DNA from 2 places in the Streptomyces sp. NPDC001568 genome. Region 2 is predicted to be linked to the other one. Evidence: predicted binding sites of a transcription regulator. Region 2 holds the regulator's gene; the other holds the start of a gene.
What was found. Region 2 encodes HrcA, which represses chaperone genes, less so after heat shock. Its sites were predicted from a motif close to TTNGCACTCNGNNNNNCNGAGTGCNAA; they were not measured.

Region 1: a site for HrcA is predicted at 6,037-6,063, ahead of groES (co-chaperone GroES). Genes of this name have one in related genera too.

The regions. Positions count from the first base shown of each region.
Region 1 covers NZ_JBIAVF010000001.1:97,749-109,641, reverse strand. The annotation lists gene ACFY0I_RS00610 (response regulator transcription factor) at 1-264, opposite strand, end outside; gene ACFY0I_RS00605 (WhiB family transcriptional regulator) at 644-970, shown strand; gene ACFY0I_RS00600 (LysR family transcriptional regulator) at 1,093-1,992, opposite strand; gene ACFY0I_RS00595 (SDR family NAD(P)-dependent oxidoreductase) at 2,175-2,948, shown strand; gene ACFY0I_RS00590 (ester cyclase) at 3,043-3,756, shown strand; gene groL (chaperonin GroEL) at 3,824-5,452, opposite strand; gene groES (co-chaperone GroES) at 5,585-5,893, opposite strand; gene ACFY0I_RS00575 (hypothetical protein) at 6,198-6,695, shown strand; gene ACFY0I_RS00570 (response regulator transcription factor) at 6,730-7,410, shown strand; gene ACFY0I_RS00565 (sensor histidine kinase) at 7,403-8,815, shown strand; gene ACFY0I_RS00560 (LCP family protein) at 8,969-10,204, shown strand; gene ACFY0I_RS00555 (FtsW/RodA/SpoVE family cell cycle protein) at 10,192-11,613, shown strand.
Region 2 covers NZ_JBIAVF010000007.1:162,614-174,506, reverse strand. The annotation lists gene ACFY0I_RS15070 (PfkB family carbohydrate kinase) at 1-88, opposite strand, end outside; gene ACFY0I_RS15065 (ribonuclease Z) at 315-1,220, opposite strand; gene ACFY0I_RS15060 (histidine triad nucleotide-binding protein) at 1,224-1,583, opposite strand; gene ACFY0I_RS15055 (16S rRNA (uracil(1498)-N(3))-methyltransferase) at 1,700-2,443, opposite strand; gene ACFY0I_RS15050 (nitronate monooxygenase) at 2,440-3,531, opposite strand; gene dnaJ (molecular chaperone DnaJ) at 3,687-4,823, opposite strand; gene hrcA (heat-inducible transcriptional repressor HrcA) at 4,824-5,840, opposite strand; gene ACFY0I_RS15035 (MBL fold metallo-hydrolase) at 6,033-6,764, shown strand; gene ACFY0I_RS15030 (DUF3097 domain-containing protein) at 6,793-7,593, shown strand; gene hemW (radical SAM family heme chaperone HemW) at 7,624-8,856, opposite strand; gene ACFY0I_RS15020 (AMP-dependent synthetase/ligase) at 8,959-10,851, opposite strand; gene lepA (translation elongation factor 4) at 11,159-11,893, opposite strand, start outside.

The sequences.
Region 1 (11,893 bases), on a different contig from region 2:
GTCCAGGTCCTCCGCGACCGTCAGCATGATGATGCGGGCGCCGGGGTCGGCCGAGAGGAGCCGGCGGACCGTCTCGACACCGCCGAGACCGGGCATCCGGACATCCATCAGGATGAGGTCGGATCGGTCGGCACCCCAGCGGCGGAGGACTTCCTCACCGTTGGCCGCCGTCGTCACACGCTCGACGCCGGGCACGGTGGCAACCGCGCGACGGAGCGCCTCTCGGGCAAGCGGGGAATCGTCGCAGACGAGGACGGATGTCATGACCGCCCTCCGCAGCTGCTGATGCGCGTCACCTTGAGCCTCCAGGCTGGTACGTATCGTCACCTGTGCGGTCGATGTCCCCGGACACCTGTCCGAGAACTTCTTGGTTCAACCGCCTTCGCACTCTCAACGATGGTCACTCGAAAGAGTTACGGGTCGGACGGACACCTTCAGCACCCTACGTGAGGAAGCGATCACGTTGGTGGAGGCGCGTGCCGGGCGTCCTCCATCTGGAGCTATGCCCTATTTGGCGGCTTTCCTTCCGTTTGGCACATGTCTGAGGCTAGATTCCCAATGAGTCATATTTACATCTACTCCGACAGTAGGTGTGGAGACATGGACCGTATCCGCCTCAGTACCGGCACCAAGAGGACTACCAATGGCAGATTTCTCCCGCCTCCCCGGACCGAACGCCGACCTGTGGGACTGGCAGCTGCTCGCCGCCTGCCGCGGGGTCGACAGCTCCCTGTTCTTCCATCCGGAAGGCGAGCGGGGCGCGGCCAGGAGCGCGCGCGAGGCCTCGGCTAAAGAGGTCTGCATGAGATGCCCGGTGCGTGCGGAATGCGCCGCGCACGCACTCGCCGTCCGCGAGCCCTACGGGGTGTGGGGCGGCCTGACCGAGGACGAACGCGAGGAGCTGATGGGCCGCGCACGGCACCGCCTGATCCCGGCATCCAGTGCGATCGGACCGATCGCGCCGCACTGACCCGCACGCCGAAGCGACCGAAGGAACCGAAGGAACGTTTCCTCGGATCCGTCGACCCGTCCCACGGGTCCGACGGGCCACCGGGGTCGGGGCGTCACGCGTTCGGCCGTACCGCCGTACGGTCAGCGCGTGGCGGCCCGCGCCAGTTCGCCCAGGGTCGCCGCCACGGCCGGCACCCGCGCGAGGTCCGGCAGCGTCAGGGCCACGACCTCGCGCTCGACGGCCGGCTCCACGGCCAGGGTGCTGACGCCCTTGGCCCGTACGGACTCCACCGCGAGCTCCGGCAGCACGGCGACGCCGAGCCCCGCGCCGACCAGGCCGACCACGGCCGGGTAGTCGTCGGTGGCGAAGTCGATGCGCGGGGTGAAGCCGACGCCCTCGCAGACCTCCACGAGGTGCCGGCGGCAGCGCGGACAGCCCGCGATCCAGGGCTCGTCCGCCAGCTCCGCCATGCCCACCCGTTCCGCGCCCGCCAGCCGGTGCCCCTCCGGGACCAGCCCGACGAGGCGGTCGGTGAGCAGGGGCGTGACGACGAGGTCCTCCCATTCGGACGCCGGACCGGCCGCCGCGCCGTAGCGGAACGCCAGCGCCAGGTCGCAGTCGCCCTCGCGCAACATCTCGACGGAGCGCGGGGGTTCGGCCTCGACCAGCGAGATCCGGGTGCCGGGGTGCGCGGCGCGCATGGCCGCGAGCGCGGTCGGCACCAACGTGGAGCTGCCGCTGGGGAAGGACACGAGGCGGACCCGGCCGGCGCGCAGGCCCGCGATGGCCGCGACCTCCTCCTCGGCGGCGGTCAGTCCGGCCAGGATCCCGGCCGCGTGCCGCACCAGGGCCTCGCCCGCCTGCGTCAGGCGCATCTCGCGGCCCGTACGGATCAGCAGCGGAGTTCCCGCGGACTGTTCGAGGGCCTTCATCTGCTGGGAGACGGCGGGCTGGGTGCAGCCGAGTTCGCGCGCGGCGGCGGAGAAGGAGCCGGTCCCGGCGACGGCGCGCAGGACCCGGAGATGACGTGCCTCTATCACCCCTTGAGCATAAGCCCGACTTTGACCGCGACGCCCGTACCGGGGTGTTGCTTTGGGCACGCCCGGTCGGCCGTGGCGGCATCCACCCCGCGCGGGCACGGTCGGTAGCCGATCGCGGGACGGCCCGAACACCGGCCCCGCCCCGCGGGACACCCCCTGACCCGGGCGGCTAGGTTGCGCCTATGACGACTGCGCTGATTACGGGATCCACGGCGGGCATCGGCGCCGCCTTCGCCCGCCGACTCGCCTCCCAGGGGCACAACCTCGTGCTGGTGGCACGGGACACCGAGCGACTGGCCGAGCAGGCCACCGAGCTGCACGACCGGCACGGGATCGAGGCCGAGGTACTGGCCGCGGACCTCTCCACCGAGGAAGGCATCGCGGCCGTCGAGACCCGCCTGGAGGACCGTACGCACCCGGTGGACCTGCTGGTCAACAACGCCGGTTTCGGCAACAAGGGGCGCTACCTCGAAGTGTCCATGGCCGACGAGCTGACCATGATCAAGGTGCACATCGAGGCGGTGCTGCGGCTGACCTCGGCGGCCACCGCGTCGATGCGCTCGCGCGGTCGCGGCGGGGTCATCAACGTGGCCTCGGTGGCGGCCTTCGTGCCGCGCGGGACCTACGGCGCCAGCAAGGCCTGGGTCGTGCAGTTCACCCAGGGGGCGGCCAAGGACCTGGCGGGTTCGGGGGTGCGGCTGATGGCCCTGTGCCCGGGCTTCGTGCGGACCGAGTTCCACGAGCGGGCCGGCATGGGCACGGACAACATCCCCGGCTGGCTGTGGTTGGACGCCGACAAGCTGGTGGCCGCGGCGCTGGCCGACCTGGCCCGCGGCAGGACCGTGTCGATCCCGGACCCGCGCTACAAGGCGCTCATGGGCGTGGTGAAGCTGACGCCGCGCGGGCTGCTCGGCGGGGTGTCGTCGCGCACGGGGCGCAAGTACGGGCCGCAGTAGTCCGTACGACCCGTTTGGGCGGCACATAAACCCGCCGAACGGGTGAAATCTCCTTAAACTGGACGTATCCCGATCCGGCCTGGGAGGCGACGCGATGACATTCGTACAGGTGATCGACTACGAGACCAGACGGTTCGCCGAGATGAACGCGCTGATCGACCGCTGGGCGGAGCAGAGCAGCGGTCGGCGCACCGCCACGCGCGCGATGCTCGGTCAGGACCGGGAGGCGCGGAACCACTACGTGGACATGGTGGAGTTCTCCTCGTACGAGGAGGCCATGACGAACTCCCACCTCCCCGAGACCGAGCGCATGTTCCAGGAGATGGTGTCCCTCTGCGAGGGCATGCCGACGTTCATGAACCTCGACGTGGTCCGCGACGAGCACCTCAACAAGCAGCTCGTGGAGCGGGTGTTCCAGGACGCCGTCATGGGCGGGGACATGAGCGTCCTCGACGAGTGCTTCGCGGCGAACTACATCGACCACGACATCAGCAAGGAGGAGTCCACCGTCATCGGACGGGAGGGCATGCGGTCGGACATCGAAACCTGGCGCGGAGCCTTCGACATGGTCTTCGAACCGACGGCCCGGCTGGCCGAGGGCGATCTGGTCACCACGCTGTGGAACTGGCGCGGCACCCACGACAAGGGCCCGTTCATGGGGGTCGCACCGACCGGGAAGACGTACGAGATGTCCGGGAGCACCACGTTCCGGTGCGTGGGCGGCGAGATCGTCGAGGGGTGGTGGCACTACAACCCGGGAGCCCTGCAACGGCAGATGGGCGGATCGGGTACCCCGTACGGGTCCTGAACCCGCACACGGGGAAGGCCCCGTCCCGCGGCTGCGGGACGGGGCCTTCTCGGCGCGGTGCGTGCGATCAGTGGCTGTGGCCGTGACCGTGGCCGTGACCGGCGTCGCCCTCTTCCTCGGCCGGCTTCTCGACGACCAGGGTCTCGGTCGTGAGCAGCAGCGAGGCGATGGAGGCGGCGTTCTCCAGCGCGGAACGGGTGACCTTGACCGGGTCGATGACGCCGGCCTTGACCAGGTCGCCGTACTCGCCGGTGGCGGCGTTGAAGCCCTGGCCCTTGTCGAGCTCGGCGACCTTCGAGGTGATGACGTAACCCTCGAGGCCGGCGTTCTCGGCGATCCAGCGCAGCGGCTCGACGGCGGCGCGGCGCACGACGGAGACGCCGGTGCCCTCGTCGCCGGTCAGGCCGAGGTTGCCCTCCAGGACCTTGACGGCGTGGACGAGCGCGGAGCCACCGCCGGAGACGATGCCCTCCTCGACCGCGGCGCGGGTCGCCGAGATGGCGTCCTCGAGGCGGTGCTTCTTCTCCTTGAGCTCCACCTCGGTGGCGGCGCCGACCTTGATGACGCAGACGCCACCGGCGAGCTTCGCCAGGCGCTCCTGCAGCTTCTCGCGGTCCCAGTCCGAGTCGGTCGACTCGATCTCGGCCTTGATCTGGTTGACGCGGCCCGCGACGTCGGCGGAGTTGCCGCCGCCGTCGACGATGGTCGTGTCGTCCTTGGAGACGGTCACGCGGCGCGCGGAGCCCAGGATGTCCAGACCGGCCTGGTCGAGCTTGAGGCCGACCTCCTCGGCGATGACGGTCGCACCGGTGAGGGTGGCGATGTCCTGGAGCATGGCCTTGCGGCGGTCGCCGAAGCCGGGGGCCTTGACGGCGACCGCGTTGAAGGTGCCGCGGATCTTGTTGACGACGAGGGTGGAGAGCGCCTCGCCCTCGACGTCCTCGGCGATGATCAGCAGCGGCTTGGAGGCGCCGGCCTGGATGACCTTCTCCAGCAGCGGCAGCAGGTCCTGGATCGAGGAGATCTTGCCCTGGTGGATCAGGATGTACGGGTCATCGAGGATGGCCTCCATACGCTCCTGGTCGGACACCATGTACGGCGACAGGTAGCCCTTGTCGAAGGCCATGCCCTCGGTGAACTCGAGCTCCAGGCCGAAGGCGTTGGACTCCTCGACGGTGATGACACCGTCCTTGCCGACCTTGTCCATCGCCTCGGCGATGAGCTCGCCGACCTGCGAGTCCTGCGCGGAGAGCGCGGCCACGGCGGCGATGTCGGACTTGTCCTCGATCGGGCGGGCGGTCGCGAGGAGCTCCTCGGACACGGCCTTGACCGCGGCGTCGATGCCCTTCTTCAGGGCGGCCGGGGAAGCACCCGCGGCGACGTTGCGCAGACCCTCGCGCACCAGCGCCTGGGCCAGCACGGTGGCGGTGGTGGTGCCGTCACCCGCGATGTCGTTGGTCTTGGTCGCCACCTCCTTCACGAGCTGCGCGCCCAGGTTCTCGTACGGGTCGTCCAGCTCGACCTCGCGGGCGATGGTGACACCGTCGTTGGTGATGGTGGGCGCGCCGAACTTCTTGTCGATGACGACGTTGCGGCCCTTGGGGCCGATCGTCACCTTGACCGTGTCGGCAAGCTTGTTGACGCCGCGCTCGAGGGCGCGACGGGCGTCCTCGTCAAACTTCAGAATCTTCGGCATGGGAGCGGTTCCGCCCTCTCGTTGCGATCCTCGGCCGCTCACCGCGACCGCATGGAAACGAACTACGCCCCTCGCCGCCCGGCATCAGCAGGGTGACCAGGGGCGTAGCTCACAGCAAAACTGGAGAAGTGATTACTTCTCGACGATCGCGAGAACGTCGCGAGCCGAGAGGACGAGGTACTCCTCGCCGTTGTACTTCACTTCGGTGCCGCCGTACTTGGAGTACAGGACGACGTCGCCGACGGTGACGTCGAGCGGAAGACGGTTGCCGTCCTCGAAGCGACCGGGACCGACGGCAAGGACGACGCCCTCCTGGGGCTTCTCCTTCGCGGTGTCCGGAATGACCAGGCCAGAGGCCGTGGTCTGCTCGGCGTCGAGCGGCTGGACCACAATGCGGTCCTCGAGCGGCTTGATGGCAACCTTGGAGCTGGTGGTCGTCACGATCCGACCTCCCCCTTCGGAGATCCGGGGTTAACTGTCTGAGGTGGCGACCAGGTCGATCCGTCGTCGCGGGTGCCGGACCAGCCTGTCGCTGTGTTGGCACTCACCAGTGGCGAGTGCCAGGTGCGACACTATTCCGGCGATTAGCACTCGGTCAAGCGGAGTGCCAACACGCGCCGGCCGAGCCGCGCGGATCCGGCCGCCCGGAAGGCGTGTTGGGGCCTGGTCACAGGCGTTCCCGAGGGTGCGCGGCCCCGATTTTTTTCCGTGTCCCCGCAGGTCGAGGACACCTATGATCGCGATCATGAACACCTCAACGGGGGCAGGGCGGCGCCGCACGGCGGGCGGCATCGGCTTCGGACGTCTGTACTCGACCGCCATCTCCATCGCCGGAACGGTGATCCTGCTCTACTTCGTCATCCCCCGGATGACCACCCAGCTGACCGGCGTCGAGGGCTCCTTCACCGCCGTGTCCTGCACCCCGTACGAGTCCCGCCGCGACAGCGACAGCGTGATGTGCAGCGGCGGCTTCACCGCCGGGGACGGATCCTTCTCCCTCGCCCGGGTCTCCGTGGACACCACCTTCGACGCCCCGCCGACCTCCCCCGTCGCGGCCGTCGTCAGCGGGCCCGACGCCACCGAGGCCGTCTCCGCCGAGCGCCGGGCCTGGGTCCTGCCGGGCGCCACCGGGCTGCTCTGCCTCGCCGTCGCCGTCTGGAACGTCCGCTCCATCGCGCGCACCGTCCGCGCCTCCCGGGCGGGGTCGGGTACCACCGCCGCGGCCGGGCCGGCCACGGCCTGAAGGGCATTCACGTCCGGTATGTGACGCTTGAGCGGTGCGCATCCTGGTGGTCGAAGACGAAGAGAACCTGGCCGAATCCCTCCGGCAGGGCCTGTCCGCCGACGGCCACCGCGTCGAGGTGGCCCACGACGGGCACCGCGGCCTCGACCTGGCCCGCACCGGCGGGCCGTACGACGTCGTGGTCCTGGACCTGATGCTCCCGGGCCTCGGCGGCCACGAGATCTGCACCCGGATGCGCGCCCACGGCGACCCCACCCCCGTCCTGATGCTGACGGCCCGGGACGGGGAACGCGACGAGGCCGAGGGGCTCGACGCCGGCGCCGACGACTACCTGACCAAACCGTTCTCCTTCGTCGTGCTCGGCGCCCGCCTGCGGGCCCTCGCCCGGCGGGCCGCCTCCCCCGAACCCACCGTGCTCCGGGTCGGGGACCTCGTCCTCGACCCGCAGGACCGGCGCTGCCGGCGCGGCACCCGGGACATCGAACTGACCGCCCGCGAACTGGGCGTCCTCGCCTGCCTGATGGAACGGCCCGGTCGGGCCGTCGCCAAACAGGACATCCTCGACGAGGTCTGGGACGCACCGCACGCCATCGATCCGAACATCGTGGAGGTGTACGTCTCCTCCCTGCGCAAGAAGATCGACGCGCCCTTCGGCCGCCGCTCCATCCTCACCGTCCACGGCACCGGCTACCGGATGGCGCCCGACGGTGGTTAGCAGCCTGCGGGCCCGTACCGCCCTGGCCGCGGCCCTCGCCATGACCGCGGTCCTGGCCGTCGGCGGGCTGTGGCTGCACGCCGTCCTGCGCGCCAACCTCCTCGACAACACCACCGGCCGCACCGAGCTCGCCGCCCGGAAGGCCGCCGCCCAGTTCGACGCCCGCGCCCTGTCCCCCGGCGGGCGGTTGCCCGCGCCCGAGGGCGGGGTCGACCTGGTCCTGGTCCGGGACGCGGCCGGGCGGACGGTCGCCGCGAGCGGCGACCCCCGGGACGCCCCGGACTTCGGCGCGCTCCTGCCCGGCCCCGGCCCCGGCGACGACTCCCGCTCGACGGTCCTGCCCCCGGCCCACCCCGACGGCCAGCGCCGCGCGGTGGTGGTGGTCGCGACGCCGGGGGCGGCGGGCGGCGGCGGGGCTGTCGGGGCTGTCGGGGAGCGTGGTCCGTACGCCGTGTACGCGATGACCGTGCTCGGCGACGTGGACGACGCCACCCGTGCCATCGCCGCCGGCCTGCTCGCCGGCGCGCCCCCGCTCGTCGCCTTCGCCGCAGCCCTGGCCTGGTGGGTCACCGGCCACGCCCTGCGCCCCGTCACCGCGATCCGTACCGGGCTGGCCACCGTCACCGCGAGCGAGCTGGACCGGCGGGTGCCCGACCCGGGCGGCGCGGACGAGATCGCCCGGCTGGCCCGGACCGTCAACGACACCCTCGACCGGCTGGAACGCTCCGACGCGCGGCAGCGGCAGTTCACCGCCGACGCCTCCCACGAGCTGCGCAACCCGCTCGCCGCCGTCCGCTCCCGGCTGGAGGTGGCGCTGGCCATGGAGCGGCCCGACCGGGCATCGGTGGCCGCCGCGCTGGCCGACACCGAACGGCTCCAGCGGATCGCCGCCGATCTGCTGCTGCTCGCCCGCCTCGACGGCGGCCCGGCGCCGCGCCCCGAGCCCGTCGACCTCGCCCTGCTGGCCGCCGAGGACGCGGCCCGCCGGCCCGCGCCCCGGGTCCCGCTGCGGCTGGAGGCAGCCGCGCCCGTGGCGGCGTACGGGGATCCGGCCCGGCTGGAACGGGCCCTGGCGAACCTGGTGGACAACGCCCTGCGCCATGCCGCCGGCGGGGTCGTCGTACGGGCGCGGACCTGCGGCGACTGGGCGGAGCTGGAGGTGCTGGACGACGGTCCGGGCATCCCGGACGCGGACCGGTCCCGCGTCTTCGAGCGGTTCGTCCGGCTGGACGCCGACCGGGGCCGGGCCGCCGGCGGAACCGGCCTGGGCCTGGCCATCACCCGGGAGATCGCCCGGGCGCACGGCGGCGACGTACGCGCCCTCCCCGCGCGCGACGGGGGCGCGCGGCTCCGACTGCGGATCCCGGGGGCGGGGGCGAGGGCCGGCCCGGAGGCGGGCGGCTGATCCCGGCCGGTTGTCCCGGCCGGTTGTCCCGGCCGGTTGTCCCGGCCGGTTGTCGCGGGCGGTTGTCGTGGACGGCTGTCGCGGGCGACTGTGCCGGCCGGTGGTCGCCGCCCTCAGGATTCCTTCAGCGGGCGTGCGTCAGCATCGGTGGGCATGAGCGCGCAACGGAGGAAGACCAGCCGCCGCCGCAGGCCCTCGCCGCGCCGGATCGGCCGCACGCTGCTGATCACCGGCTGCGTGCTGACGGCGGTGGCGGGCGGCACCGCCTGGTACGTCTACCGGGACCTGGTGTCGAGCATCGGCAGCTCCAAGGCCCTGGAGGGCGCCGAGAAGTCGGCGCACGGGGACGTGAACGTCCTGCTCATGGGGCTGGACAGCCGGCGCGACCAGAACGGCGACCCGCTGCCGGACGAGGTGCTCGACAAGCTGCACGCGGGCAGTTCCGACATCGGCGGCTACAACGCGAACACCATGATCCTGCTGCACGTGCCCGCCGACGGCAGCGGGGCGAAGGCCTTCTCGATCCCCCGCGACGACTTCGTCGCGATACCCGGCCACGGCCAGGACAAGATCAAGAAGGCGTACGGGCTGGCGAAGGCCGCCAAGGAGGACCAGCTGTCGGCGCAGGGCGTCAAGGACCGGCGACAGCTGGAGCAGGAGGGCCGCGAGGCGGGGCGCCGGGCGCAGATCGACACCGTACGGAACTTCCTGGGCGTGCCGGTCGATCACTTCGCGGAACTGAACCTGGCCGGGTTCTACCACCTCGCGGACGCCCTGGACGGGGTCCCGGTGTGCCTGAACAAGCCGGTCAAGGACCGTTGGTCGGGGGCGGACTTCCCGGCGGGCCGGCAGCAACTGGACGGCCGGCAGTCACTGGCCTTCGTACGCCAGCGGCACGGCCTGGAGAGGGGCGACCTCGACCGGACGAAGCGGCAGCAGGCCTTCCTGGCGGGGGCCACCCAGAAACTGAACTCGGCGGGGACCTTCACCGATCCGGTGAAGCTGGTCAAACTGATCGACACGGCGAAGAAGGACGTCGTGACGGACTCCGGGTGGGACCTGCTGTCGTTCGTGAAGCAGGCGAAGAACCTGTCCGGGGGCAAAGTGCAATTCACGACACTCCCCATCGAAGGGTTCGGAAGGAACCATGGGGAGGACATCAACGTCGTAGATGATATGAAGATAAAGCGCCTCATAGCCGAGCAGATCGGTCCCCGGACCACTGCGCATCCCAGTGCACCGGGTGCGCCTGCGCCGTCTTCATCCCCGTCCTCCGCGTCACCCCCACAGCAGGAGTCACCGCAGCCGCAGGAGTCACCGCAGCCGCAGGAGTCACCGCAGCCGCAGAAGGGCAGCATCGACGGCGGCGGCGTCCCGTGCGTGGACTGAGGCCCCGCACGTCGGCGGGGCCCCGCCGACGCACCGAAGCGCTGCTGCTCGTCCTCGTCGTCGTCATCGCCGTCTTCGGCCACGTGAGCGCCGGCCTCGCCATGAACGGCGAGCTGCCGCAGCACCTGACCAGCTTCGTGATCAGCATGAGCCTGCTGTCCCTCGTCGGGCACCTGGGCATCCGGCGGTTCGCCGCGTACGCGGATCCCCTGGTCTTCCCGCTGGCCATGCTGCTGACGGGGCTCGGGCTCGTACTCATCCACCGGCTCGACCAGGGGTACATCGAGCGGTACAACTCGGACGCGAACGCGCCGGGCCAGCTGATGTGGACGGTGGTCGGCGTCGCCGCCTGTCTGCTCGTCGTGGCGCTGCTGCGCGACCACCGGCTGCTGCAACGGTTCATCTACATCACGATGGCCGTCTCGCTGGTGCTGCTGATCGCGCCGGCGTTCTTCGGCGCGGACACGTACGGCGCGAAGCGGTGGATCAAGCTGTTCGGCTTCTCGCTCCAGCCCGGCGAGTTCGTGAAGATCATGATCGCGGTCTTCTTCGCGGGCTACCTGGTCGTCCACCGCGACTCGCTCGCGCTGACCGGCCGAAAGTTCCTCGGCATGCGGCTGCCCCCCATGCGCCAGCTCGGTCCGATCATCACCGTGTGGATCCTGTCCATGCTGGTCCTGGTCTTCGAACGCGACCTGGGCACCTCGCTGATCTTCTTCGGGGTCTTCGTGGTCATGCTGTACGTCGCCACCGAACGCACCAGCTGGATCGTGTGCGGCCTGGTCATGGCGTCCGTGGGCGCCTTCGTGGTCGGATCGACCGAGCCCCACGTGAAGGCCCGCGTGGCGGCCTGGCTGAACCCGCTGTCGTACTACTGGGAGTTCCGGCCGCCGGGCGTCACCTCGGACCAGTCCGCCCAGGCCCTGTTCAGCTTCGGCACGGGCGGCATCTCGGGCACCGGCCTCGGCCTGGGCCACCCCGAACTGATCGCGTTCGCCGGCCGCAGCGACTTCATCCTGACGACGGTGGGCGAGGAACTCGGCCTGGCCGGCGTCATGGCCGTGATCCTGCTCTACGCACTCCTCGTACAGCGCGGGTTGCGGATGGCACTGGCGGCGCGGGACCCGTTCGGGAAGCTCCTGGCGGTGGGCCTGGCCGCGGCGCTGGCGCTCCAGGTGTTCGTGGTCGCCGGCGGCGTCACGGGCCTCATCCCCCTGACCGGCAAGGCCCTCCCCTTCCTCGCGAAGGGCGGCTCGTCCCTGCTGGCCAACTGGATCATGATCGCCCTGCTGCTCCGCATCAGCGACAGCGCCGAACGCCAACGCGAAGCGGACATCCACGACCCGGCGGAAACGACGATCACCCCGATGGTGGGGGTGGGAGCCGGGGCCGGGGCGGGGCGGGGGTAGGGCGGGGTCGGGGGTGGGCGGGGTGCCCGTGATCCGGATCAGGGAGGGTTTGGTGGTTTCCCGCCGGTCTCATCGTCTCTCCGCGTCGGGCCGGTCCCTCAAGGGCGCTCCCTTCGGTCGCGTCGCTTCGCGATGGCCTACGGCCACCCTTGACCGACCGACCCGCCACGAAAATCCGAAGACCGACGGGAACCCCCCAAAAGAACGGTCACGGGGCAATGGACGAGGGACGGGTGTCTCAGTGACGAGACGAGGGGCCGGGGGCTGCCCAACCAGGCAC
Region 2 (11,893 bases):
CGGTGAGGAAGACGTCGCAGCCCGGTTCGTGGGGATCGCGGAGCGGACCCAGCGGGTCCAGCTTGTCCAGCTTTCCCTGCGGGCTGATGAGGCTGTCCCGACTGGTCACGGTGTACTCCCCGGTGCGCGAAGGTCTGTGGAGCTCCTTGGAGCCCCGTGAAGCGAAGTGTCGTTTCTTCTCGTGGTTTCACGGTGCGGAGCCGGGGTGAGCGCCGGCGCCGGCCGGCCCGGCAGAACCGAAACCAGTGTGACGCACCTCACCACCGGATCGCCGCTCTCCCGCCACACGTGCCCCCGGCGGCCCGGCCGACCCGTCAGGGACGCTTGGGCACCGCCACCGTGACCAGGTCCGCCGCGACCGTCAGCTCGCCCTCGAACCCCGCCGCCCGCGCCTCACGCTCGAAGGCCGAGGGGTCGGAGTACCGCTGCGAGAAATGCGTCAGGACCAGGTGCCGGACGCCCGCGTCCCGCGCCACCCGCGCCGCCTGACCCGCGGTGAGGTGGCCGTGGTCGGTGGCGAGCCGTTCGTCGGCCTCCAGGAACGTCGACTCGATCACCAGCATGTCGCAGCCCTGCGCCAGCTCGTCCACCCCGGAGCACAGACGGGTGTCCATGACGAAGGCGAACCGCTGACCGGCCCGGTGCTCGCTGACGTCGTCGAGACCGACCCCGCCCAGCTGCCCCTCGCGCTGGATCCGCCCTACGTCCGGCCCCTTGATCCCGTGCCGCGCGAGGAGCTCCGGCACCATCCGGCGCCCGTCCGGCTCGGTGATCCGGTAGCCGAAGGACTCGACGGGGTGCGAGAGCAGCCGCGCTTCCAGGACGTACGAGGGCCCCTGCGCGAGCACCCCGTCCCGCGACACCGGCTCCTCGGCGAGCGCCACCGTCTCCCGGTAGGCCGTCGCGTACCGGAGCCGGTCGAAGAACTTCTGCCCGGAGGCCGGGTAGTGCGCGGTGACCGGGTGCGGGACCTGGTCCAGGTTGATGCGCTGGATCACCCCGGCCAGGCCGAGGCTGTGGTCACCGTGGAAGTGCGTGACGCAGATCCGGTTGATGTCGTGCGCGGCGACCCCGGCGCGCAGCATCTGTCGCTGCGTGCCCTCGCCCGGGTCGAAGAGGATGCCCTCGCCGTCCCAGCGCAGCAGGTAGCCGTTGTGGTTGCGGTGCCGGGTGGGGACCTGGCTGGCGGTGCCGAGCACCACGAATTCACGTACGGACACGGTTTATCCCGGGGGCCATTCGAGGCCGCGGCCACCGAGCACGTGGGCGTGCGCGTGGAAGACGGTCTGGCCGGCGCCGGCGCCCGTGTTGAGGACGATCCGGTAGCCGTGCTCCTCGATCTTCTCGTCGGCGGCGACCCGGCCGGCCTCGGCCAGCACGTCCGCGGCGAGGGCCGGCTCGGCGGCCGCGAGGGAGGCCGCGTCGGGGTAGTGCGCCTTGGGGATGACCAGGACGTGGGTCGGTGCCTGCGGGTTGATGTCCCGGAAGGCGATGGTCGTCCCGGTCTCCCGGACCACGGTCGCCGGTACGGCGCCCGCGACGATCTTGCAGAACAGGCAGTCCGCCTGCGGTTCCCCGGCCATTGCTGCGCCTCCCGTGACGTTGATCGGTCCGGGCATCGTAACCGCCCCCGGCTCCGCGAACGGCTCGGTCCGCCGGAGATCCGCCGGAGCCCGCCCGCCCCTCGAGGCGTTGCGGATCAGGACCAGCGGCCGGTGCGCGCCAGCAGGACGGCGGTCGCGGCCGTGCCGGCGGTGGAGGTGCGCAGGACGCTGCGGCCCAGCCGGTGGGGCCGGGCGCCGGCCTGCGCGAACGCGGCCAGTTCCTCGGGCGAGACGCCGCCCTCGGGGCCGACGACCAGGACGACGGAGCCCGATTCCGGCAGCGGGACCGTGGCGAGGGCGTCCGAGGCGGCGTCGCGGTCCTCGTGGAGCACCATGGCCAGGTCGGCCTCGGCGAGCAGCGCGGCGACCTGCTTCGTGGACAGCGCCTCGGCGACCTCGGGGAAACGGACGCGGCGGGACTGCTTGCCGGATTCCCGGGCGGTGGCCCGCCACTTGGCCAGGGACTTGGCGCCGCGGTCGCCGCGCCACTGCGTGATGCAGCGCGAGGCCTGCCAGGGGACGATCGCGTCGACGCCGGTCTCGGTCATCGTCTCGACGGCGACCTCGCCCCGGTCGCCCTTGGGCAGGGCCTGGACCACGGTGATGCGGACGGCCGGTTCGGCCTCCTCGGACACCTCGGCGACGGAGACGACGAGCCGGTCCTTGCCCTCGGCGGACTTCACGACGGCCTCGGCCCAGCGGCCCCGGCCGTCGGTGAGGACGAGCTCCTCGCCCGGGTTCAGCCGCTTGACGGACACGGCGTGCCGGCCCTCGGGGCCGTCCAGCACGAACTCGGGCCCCGTGGGGACCTCTTCGACCACGAACACGGGGGCCGTCATGACGCTCTCCTCATGTGCAACATCTTCAACGTGCTCTGTGCCTCGACCAGTTCGGCCGCCAGCAGCTCCACCAGGTCCCCGGCCGGCATCGTCCGCGCCAGCCGGTGCCCCTGCCCGGCCCACAGGGACATGCCCTGCGGGTCGCCGGCGGCCGCGGCCGCCTTGCGCAGCCCCGAGGTCATGTGGTGGACCTGCGGGTAGGCGGCCGGGGCGTACGGTCCGTGCTCGCGCATGAACCGGTTGACGAGGCCCCGGGCGGGGCGGCCCGAGAACGCCCGGGTGAGTTCCGTGTGGGCGAACAGGGGGTCCGTCAGGGCCTTCTTGTGCAGCGGGTGCGCGCCCGACTCGGGACAGGCGAGGAAGGCGGTGCCGAGCTGCGCCGCCTCCGCGCCCGCGGCGAGGAGCGCGGCGATCTGCGCGCCGCGCATGAGGCCGCCCGAGGCGATGAGGGGCAGGGTGACCGCCTCCCGCACCTGGGCGACCAGGGCGAGCAGGCCCACGCCGGCGGTGCCGTCGATCTGCGGATCGTCGCGGTAGGTGCCCTGGTGGCCGCCGGCCTCGACGCCCTGGACGCAGAGGGCGTCGGCGCCGGCTTCCTGCGCGGCGCGGGCCTCGTCGACGCAGGTGACGGTGACGATCCCGTAGGTGCCGGCCTTGCGCAGCCGGGTGAACACGGCGGGCGCGGGACAGCCGAAGGTGAAGGAGACGACGGGGACGGGGTCGTCGAGGAGGATCGCGAGTTTGGCGTCGTAGCCGTCGTCGCAGGTCCCGATGATGTCCTCCTCGGCGAGGGAGACCTCGTACCAGCTGGCCTCGCCGGCGAGCTGTCCGCGGTAGGCCTCGACGGCGGCCGGGTCGACGTAGCCGTTCTGCGGCATGAAGAGGTTCACGCCGAAGGGGCGCCGGGTGAGCCCGCGCGTCTGCTTGATCTCCTGGTACATGCCGTCGGCGGTCTTGTAGCCACCGGCGAGGAATCCCAGCCCGCCGGCCTCGCACACGGCGGCGGCCAGGGGCGGGCAGGAGGCGCCGCCCGCCATGGGAGCCTGCACGATCGGGTACGGGGAGAGACCGTTCGGTGCGGAGGACATGGACTGCATCGTGCCACGTCCCGACCACCGGACCGAATCACGGCATTCGCCTGGCATAGTCCGCTTCCCGCAAGGCCCGTACGGGTTGTGCGGCAACGCGCGGGAGCCCGGTCCGGGTGACCCGGGCCGGGCTCCTGCGTGCTGTCGCGGGCCGCTCAGCGGCCGTTGAACGCGTCCTTCAGGCGGCTGAACAGGCCCTGCTGGCCGGGCGCGAACTGGCCCGTGGGCCGCTCCTCGCCGCGCAGCTTCGCCAGCTGGCGCAGCAGGTCCTCCTGCTGGGCGTCCAACTTGCTCGGGGTGGTCACCTCGACGTGGACGATCAGGTCGCCGCGGCCGCCGCCGCGCAGGTGCGTGACGCCGCGCCCGTGCAGCGGGATCGACTGGCCGGACTGGGTGCCGGGCCGGATGTCGATCTCCTCCATGCCGTCCAAGGTCTCCAGCGGGCACTTGGTGCCCAGGGAGGCCGCGGTCATCGGGATGGTGACCGTGCAGTGCAGGTCGTCGCCGCGCCGCTGGAAGGTCGGGTGGGGCAGCTCGTGGATCTCCACGTAGAGGTCACCGGCGGGGCCGCCGCCGGGGCCGACCTCGCCCTCGCCCGCGAGCTGGATCCGGGTGCCGTTCTCGACACCGGCGGGGATCTTGACCGTCAGGTTGCGGCGGGAACGGACCCGGCCGTCGCCCGCGCACTCGGTGCACGGGGTGGGGACCACGGTGCCGAAGCCCTGGCACTGGGGGCAGGGCCGCGAGGTCATGACCTGGCCCAGGAAGGACCGGGTGACCTGCGAGACCTCGCCGCGACCGCGGCACATGTCGCACGTCTGCGCGGAGGTGCCGGGTGCGGCGCCCTCACCGGAGCAGGTGGTGCAGACGATGGCCGTGTCGACCTGGATGGGCTTGGTCGTCCCGAAGGCCGCCTCGTCCAGTTCCAGGTCCAGGCGGATCATGGCGTCCTGGCCCCGGCGGGTCCGCGAGCGCGGTCCGCGCTGCTGGGACTGGCCGAAGAAGGCGTCCATGATGTCCGAGAAGTTGCCGAAGCCACCGGCTCCGAAGCCACCCGCGCCGCCACCGCCGCCGGCGGACAGGGGGTCACCGCCGAGGTCGTGGACCTGCTTCTTCTGCGGGTCCGAGAGGACCTCGTAGGCGGCGTTGATCTCCTTGAAGCGCTCTTGCGTCTTGGGATCGGGATTGACGTCCGGGTGCAGCTCGCGCGCGAGCCGCCGGAACGCCTTCTTGATCTCGTCCTGCGATGCGTCGCGGCGCACGCCGAGTACGGCGTAGTAGTCCGTGGCCACTTACGACTCCGCCAGGATCTGTCCGACGTAACGTGCCACTGCGCGTACCGCTCCCATCGTTCCGGGGTAGTCCATGCGGGTCGGTCCGACCACGCCGAGTTTGGCGACTGCCTCGCCGCCCGAACCGTAGCCGACGGAGACGACCGACGTGGAGTTGAGCCCCTCGTAGGCGTTCTCGTGACCGATCCGTACCGCCATCCCCGACTCCCCTGCCTCACCCAGCAGCTTGAGCAGCACGACGTGCTCCTCCAGCGCTTCGAGCACCGGCCTGATCGTCAAGGGAAAATCATGTCCGAAGCGGGTGAGGTTGGCGGTGCCGCCGATCATCAGCCGCTCCTCCGCCTCCTCCTCCAGCGTTTCGAGGAGGGTGTCGAGGACGGCCTTGACCGTCACCCGGTCCTCGGTCTCGAACGACTCCGGAAGGTCCTGCACGAGCTGCGGCACGTCGGTGAACCGACGGCCGACGACCCGGCTGTTCAGCCGCGCCCGCAGGTCGGCCAGGGAGGCCTCCCCGAAGGGCGTCTGGCAGTCCACGAGCCGCTGCTCGACCCGCCCGGTGTCCGTGATCAGCACGAGCATCAGCCGGGCCGGGGCCAGGGAGAGCAGCTCGACGTGCCGGACGGTGGAGCGGGTCAGGGACGGGTACTGGACGACGGCGACCTGGCGGGTGAGCTGCGCCAGGAGGCGCACCGTGCGTCCCACCACGTCGTCGAGGTCGACGGCCCCGTCGAGGAAGTTCTGGATGGCCCTGCGCTCGGGCGTCGACAGCGGTTTGACCCCCGCCAGTTTGTCGACGAAGAGGCGGTAGCCCTTGTCCGTGGGGATCCGGCCGGCGCTGGTGTGGGGTTGGGCGATGTAGCCCTCCTCCTCCAGCACGGCCATGTCGTTGCGCACGGTCGCCGGGGAGACGCCGAGGCGGTGCCGCTCGGTGAGCGCCTTGGAACCGACCGGTTCCTCCGTCCCGACGTAGTCCTGGACGATGGCGCGCAGTACTTCGAGCCTGCGTTCACTGAGCATCGCGCACACCTCCGGATGCGGTCGTATCGGTCGGTCCCGGTCGGGCTACGGTCGATCTGCGGCCCGACTTCGGTCCGGCTCGATCGACCGTTGTTGGCACTCCGAGCGTGCGAGTGCCAGAGAACCCCCGGTCAGTGTACGGCCGGGTGGTACGAGCGGGGCAAGGGCGGCCCGTCAGGGTAGCGTCGCGCCATGGACGTACGTTGGGAAGAGGCGGGCTGGGAACGGCTCACCGGACGGGCCGGCCGTCGCCGCCTTCCGGTGTGGGACTGCACGGTGGGACTGGTGGTGGGGGACGATTCGGTCCTCCTGATCGACCCGGGTTCCTCGGTGCGGGAGGGCGCCGGGGTGCGCGCCGAGGCGGAGCGTCTGACGGGGCGCCGCGTGACCCATATCGCATTCACACACGGACATTTCGACCACGTCATGGGCGCGCCGGCCTTCCCGGAGGCCGAGGTCTTCGGCGCGGTCGGCCTGGAGCGGCTGCTGGCCCCCGCCAGGGGCCGCGAGGAACTGCGGGCGAGCGCGGTCCGCAACGGGCTGGCCGAGGACGAGGCCGCCGAGGCCGCGGAGCTCCTGCGGGCGCCGCGGCACCTGGTGTCGGGCGAGTGGACGCTGGAGCTGGGCGGGGTGCAGGTGCTGCTGGCCAATCTGGGGCCCGCGCACTCGCAGTACGACCTGACCGTCTTCGTGCCGGGCGAGCGCGAGGTGGTCTTCTGCGGTGACCTCGTCGAGGAGTCGGGCGAACCCCAGGCGGGCGGCGACGCGGTTCCCGGGCAGTGGCCGGCCGCCCTGGACCGGCTGCTGTCGCTCGGCGGGGACGACGCCGTGTACGTGCCGGGTCACGGAGCGCTGGTCACGGCCGACTTCGTACGTGAGCAACGCGCCACACTGGCGGCCAGGTTCGGCGTGTCGGAGGCGTGATCGGCGCGGCTCTCCTACGCTCGGCCGGATGCGCGAGTACTCCCCCGACCTGACCCCGCAGTGGAAGCGTCCCCGGGCGGTGCCCCAGGTGCCGGCGGATCCCGGCCTGGTCGTCGAGGTGGCCGGCGGCGACTTCTGCGGCGCGGTCGTCGAGTGCGAGGCCGGCGCCGTGACCCTGGAGGACCGCTTCGGCAAGCGCCGGGCCTTCCCCCTGGAGCCGGCCGGCTTCCTGCTGGAGGGCGCCCCCGTGACCCTGGTCCGCGCCTCGCGGGCGCCGGCCGCGCCCGCCCGTACGGCGTCGGGTTCGGTGGCCGTCCCGGGGGCCCGGGCCCGGGTGGCCCGCGCGGGGCGGATCTACGTCGAGGGGCGGCACGACGCGGAGCTCGTGGAGCGGGTCTGGGGCGACGACCTGCGCATCGAGGGCGTGGTCGTGGAGTACCTGGAGGGCGTCGACGACCTGCCCGCCGTGGTGGCGGAGTTCGCCCCGGCTCCGGACGCCCGCCTGGGCGTCCTGGTGGACCACCTGGTTCCGGGCTCGAAGGAGTCCCGGATCGCCGCGGCGGTGACCGGCGCGGACGTGCTGGTCGTGGGCCACCCGTACGTGGACGTCTGGCAGGCCGTGAAGCCGTCCGCGCTGGGCATCGCGGCCTGGCCCGTGGTGCCGCGCGGCCAGGACTGGAAGACGGGCGTCTGCCGCGCCCTGGGCTGGCCGGAGAACACCGGGGCCGCGTGGCAGCACATCCTGTCGCGCGTCACCTCGTACCGGGACCTGGAGCCGGCCCTGCTGGGACGCGTCGAGGAACTGATCGACTTCGTCACGGCGCCCTGAGGCCCCGGGCGACGGGGCCGGGCGGCCGTCCTAGTCGACCAGGTCCCGGACCACCGCGTCGGCCAGCAGCCGCCCGCGCAGGGTCAGCACCGCCCGGCCGGCCGCGTACGGGTCCGGCTCCAGCAGGCCGTCGGACAGGGCCCGGCCGGCCGCCGCGAGCCCGGCCGGGGCGAGCAGCGACAGCGGGACGCCGTCCACGAGGCGCAGCTCCAGCAGGATCCGCTCCACCCGGCGGTCCTCCGCCGAGAGGAGTTCGCGCCCCGCGCCCGGGGAGCGGCCCTCGGCGAGGGCGGCCGCGTAGGCGCCGGGGTGCTTGACGTTCCACCAGCGGACCCCGCCGACGTGCGAGTGGGCGCCCGGTCCGGCGCCCCACCAGTCGGCGCCGCGCCAGTACAGCTCGTTGTGCAGGCAGCGGCCCGCCTCCGAGGTGGCCCAGTTCGACACCTCGTACCAGGAGTAGCCCGCGTCGGCCATCACCGAGTCCGCGATCAGGTACCGGTCGGCGTGGACGTCGTCGTCGGTCATGGGGACCTCGCCGCGACGGATGCGGCGGGCCAGCTGGGTGCCCTCCTCGACGATCAGGGCGTAGGCGCTGACGTGGTCGGGCCCGGCGCCCAGCGCGGCCTCCAGGGAGGCCCGCCAATCGTCGTCGGACTCCCCGGGCGTGCCGTAGATCAGGTCCAGGTTGACGTGCTCGAAGCCGGCTTCCCGGGCTTCGGCCACGCACGCCTCGGGCCGCCCCGGCGTATGGGTGCGGTCGAGGACCTTCAGGACGTGCTGCTTGGCGCTCTGCATGCCGAAGGAGATCCGGTTGAAGCCGCCGGCCCGCAGTTCGGCGAGGTAGGCGGGGTTCACCGATTCGGGATTGGCCTCGGTGGTGATCTCCGCGTCCTCGGCCAGGCCGAACTCGTCGCGGATCGCCGCGAGCATCCGTACGAGGTCGCCGGCGGGCAGCAGCGTGGGCGTGCCGCCGCCCACGAAGACGGTGCGCACGGCGCGCGGGTCGTCGCCGAGCACCTTGCGCGCGAGGCGGACCTCGTCGATCAGGGTGTCGGCGTAGTTCTCCCGGGAGGCGAGCACGCCGCCGGTGCCCCGCAGCTCGGTGGCCGTGTAGGTGTTGAAGTCGCAGTACCCGCAGCGGGTGGCGCAGTACGGGACGTGCAGGTAGAACCCGAGCGGCCGGTCCCCCGCACCCACGAGGGCGTGCGACGGCAGCGAGCCGTCTTCGGGCATGGGTTCACCGTCGGGCAGTGCGGAAGGCATGCCCCCATTGTCCCGCACCCGCCGCCCCGGGCGGTCCGCCCGCGGCGGGGCGCCGGGGAACCCGCCCGCGAGGTGGCCGCGGGCGGGTGCGGGCGGCCGGTGTCAGGCCTCGCGCGAGCCCTCGTACATCTCCTCGATGAGGTACTTGAACTCGCGCTCGACGACCGGGCGCTTCAGCTTGAGGCTGGGCGTGAGGTCGCCGTGCTCGACGTCCAGGTCACGGGGCAGCAGCCGGAACTTCTTGACCGTCTGCCACCGCTGGAGGCCCTCGTTCAGGGTCTGGACGTACGTCTCGATGAGGCGGGCGGTCTCCGGCGCGGCCAGGACCTGCCCGTACGTCCTGCCCTCCAGGCCGTTGTCGGCGGCCCAGGCCAGGATCGAGGGCTCGTCGAGGGCGATCAGCGCGGTGCAGAAGTTCCGGTCGGCGCCGTGCACGACGATGCTGGAGACGTAGGGGCAGATGCCCTTGAACTGGCCCTCAATCTCCGCGGGGGCGACGTACTTGCCGCCCGAGGTCTTGATCAGGTCCTTCTTGCGGTCGGTGATGCGCAGGTAGCCGTCGGGCGAGAGTTCCCCGATGTCACCGGTGTGCAGCCAGCCGTCGGACTCCAGGACCTCGGCGGTCTTGTCGGGCTGCTGGTGGTAGCCCTGCATGATGCCGGGGCCGCGCAGCATGACCTCGCCGTCGTCGGCGATGCGGACCTCGGTGCCGGGGAGCGGCTTGCCGACGGTGCCGGTGCGGTAGGCCTCGCCGGGGTTGACGAAGGAGGCCGCGCTGGACTCCGTCAGGCCGTAGCCCTCCAGGATGTGGATGCCGGCGCCGGAGAAGAAGTAGCCGATCTCGGGGGCGAGGGCGGAGGCCCCGGAGACGGCGGCGCGGAGGTTGCCGCCGAAGGCCTCGCGGAGCTTCGAGTAGACGAGCGCGTCGGCGATCTTGTGCTGGGTGTTGAGGCCGAAGGGGGCGCTCGCCCGGCCGGTGCGGCGGAAGTTGTCCTGGGTGACCTTGGCGTACTCGCGGGAGACGCCGGCCGCCCACTGGAAGATCTTGTACTTGGCACCGCCGCCCGCCCGGGCCTTGGCCGCGACACCGTTGTAGACCTTCTCGAAGATGCGCGGGACGGCCGCCATGTAGGTCGGCTGGACGATCGGCAGGTTCTCGATGATCTTGTCGATGCGTCCGTCGACGGCGGTGACGTGCCCGACCTCGATCTGGCCGGAGGTGAGCACCTTGCCGAAGACGTGCGCCAGCGGCAGCCACAGGTACTGGACGTCGTCCGCGGTGATCAGACCGGTGGCGACGGTGGCCTTGGCCATGTACGACCAGTTGTCGTGCGGCAGCCGCACGCCCTTGGGTCGGCCGGTGGTGCCGGAGGTGTAGATCAGGGTGGCGAGCTGGTCGGCGGTGATGTCCGCGATCCGCTGCTTCACCGCCTCCGGGTGCTTGGCGAGGTACTCCGCGCCGCGCGCCTCGAGGTCGGCGAGCGAGAGCACCCAGCCCTCGGGGTCGCCGTCGGCGGCGACCGCGTCGGCCGCCTCCAGGACCACCACGTGGGCGAGGTGCGGCAGGTCGGCGCGGCGCTCGCGCGCCTTCGCCAGCTGCGTGCCGTCCTCGGCGATCAGCACGTGGCTCTCCGAGTCCGCGAGGATGTACGCCGACTCCTCCGCGTTGGTGCTGGGGTAGATCGTGGTGACGGCGCCGCCCGCGCACATCACTCCGAGGTCGGCGAGGATCCACTCGACCCGGGTGTTGGAGGCGAGGGCGACGCGCTGCTCGGGCTGGATGCCCAGCGCGATGAGTCCGGCGGCGATGCCGAAGACGCGTTCCGCGGCCTGCCCCCAGCTGAGCGACTTCCAGTCGTCGGGTCCGCCCTCGGGGCCGGCCGCCGGCACGGGGAAGCGGTAGGCCTCCCTGTTCGGCGTGGCGGCGACGCGGTCAAGGAAGAGGGCCGCCACGGAGGGCGGACGGTTCTCGATCATGGTCTGTGTGTCGCTCACGACATCCTCCGGACCGGGTCCACGCGGCAGGGCGTGGGCGTGGGGCGCTTGGGACTGGCGGGGTGCAGCCGCCACCCGTGCGGATGGCGGTTCGACTGGCGCAATAGAACTGGCGAGTAACCATGGAGCAGTGATCAGACTAGAGGCCGCGTGCCCGGCACGTAAGAGCCCGCGAGTGGCCGCTTCATAACGAAACGGGCCCCCATGCGTGTGCATGTGGGCCCGTTTCGTACGACTTGGGCGATGCCGCTTCTTGACCCGCCCTTGGTGTTCCCTTGGCTGCCGCGCGCGGCGGCCGCCGGTACGGCTACTTCTTCTTGCCGCCGGACTCGTCGCTGGAGAGGACGGCGATGAAGGCCTCCTGCGGGACCTCCACGGAGCCGACCATCTTCATCCGCTTCTTACCTTCCTTCTGCTTCTCCAGCAGCTTCCGCTTACGGGAGATGTCACCGCCGTAGCACTTGGCGAGGACGTCCTTGCGGATGGCGCGGATGGTCTCGCGGGCGATGACGCGGGAGCCGACGGCCGCCTGGATCGGGATCTCGAAGGCCTGACGCGGAATGAGCTCGCGCAGCTTGGCGACCAAGCGCACGCCGTAGGCGTAGGCGGCGTCCTTGTGGCAGACGGCGGAGAAGGCGTCGACCTTGTCGCCGTGCAGCAGGATGTCGACCTTGACCAGGCTGCCGGACTGCTCGCCGGTGGGCTCGTAGTCCAGGGAGGCGTAGCCGCGCGTCTTGGACTTCAGCTGGTCGAAGAAGTCGAAGACGATCTCCGCGAGGGGCAGCGTGTAGCGGATCTCGACGCGGTCCTCGGAGAGGTAGTCCATCCCGAGGAGGGTGCCGCGGCGCTGCTGGCAGAGCTCCATGATCGCGCCGATGAACTCGGAGGGCGCGAGCAGGGTGGCCCGTACGACCGGCTCGAACACGTCCGAGATCTTGCCCTCGGGGAACTCGCTCGGGTTGGTGACGGAGACTTCCTTGCCGTCTTCCATGACCACGCGGTAGACCACGTTCGGCGCGGTGGCGATCAGGTCCAGCCCGAA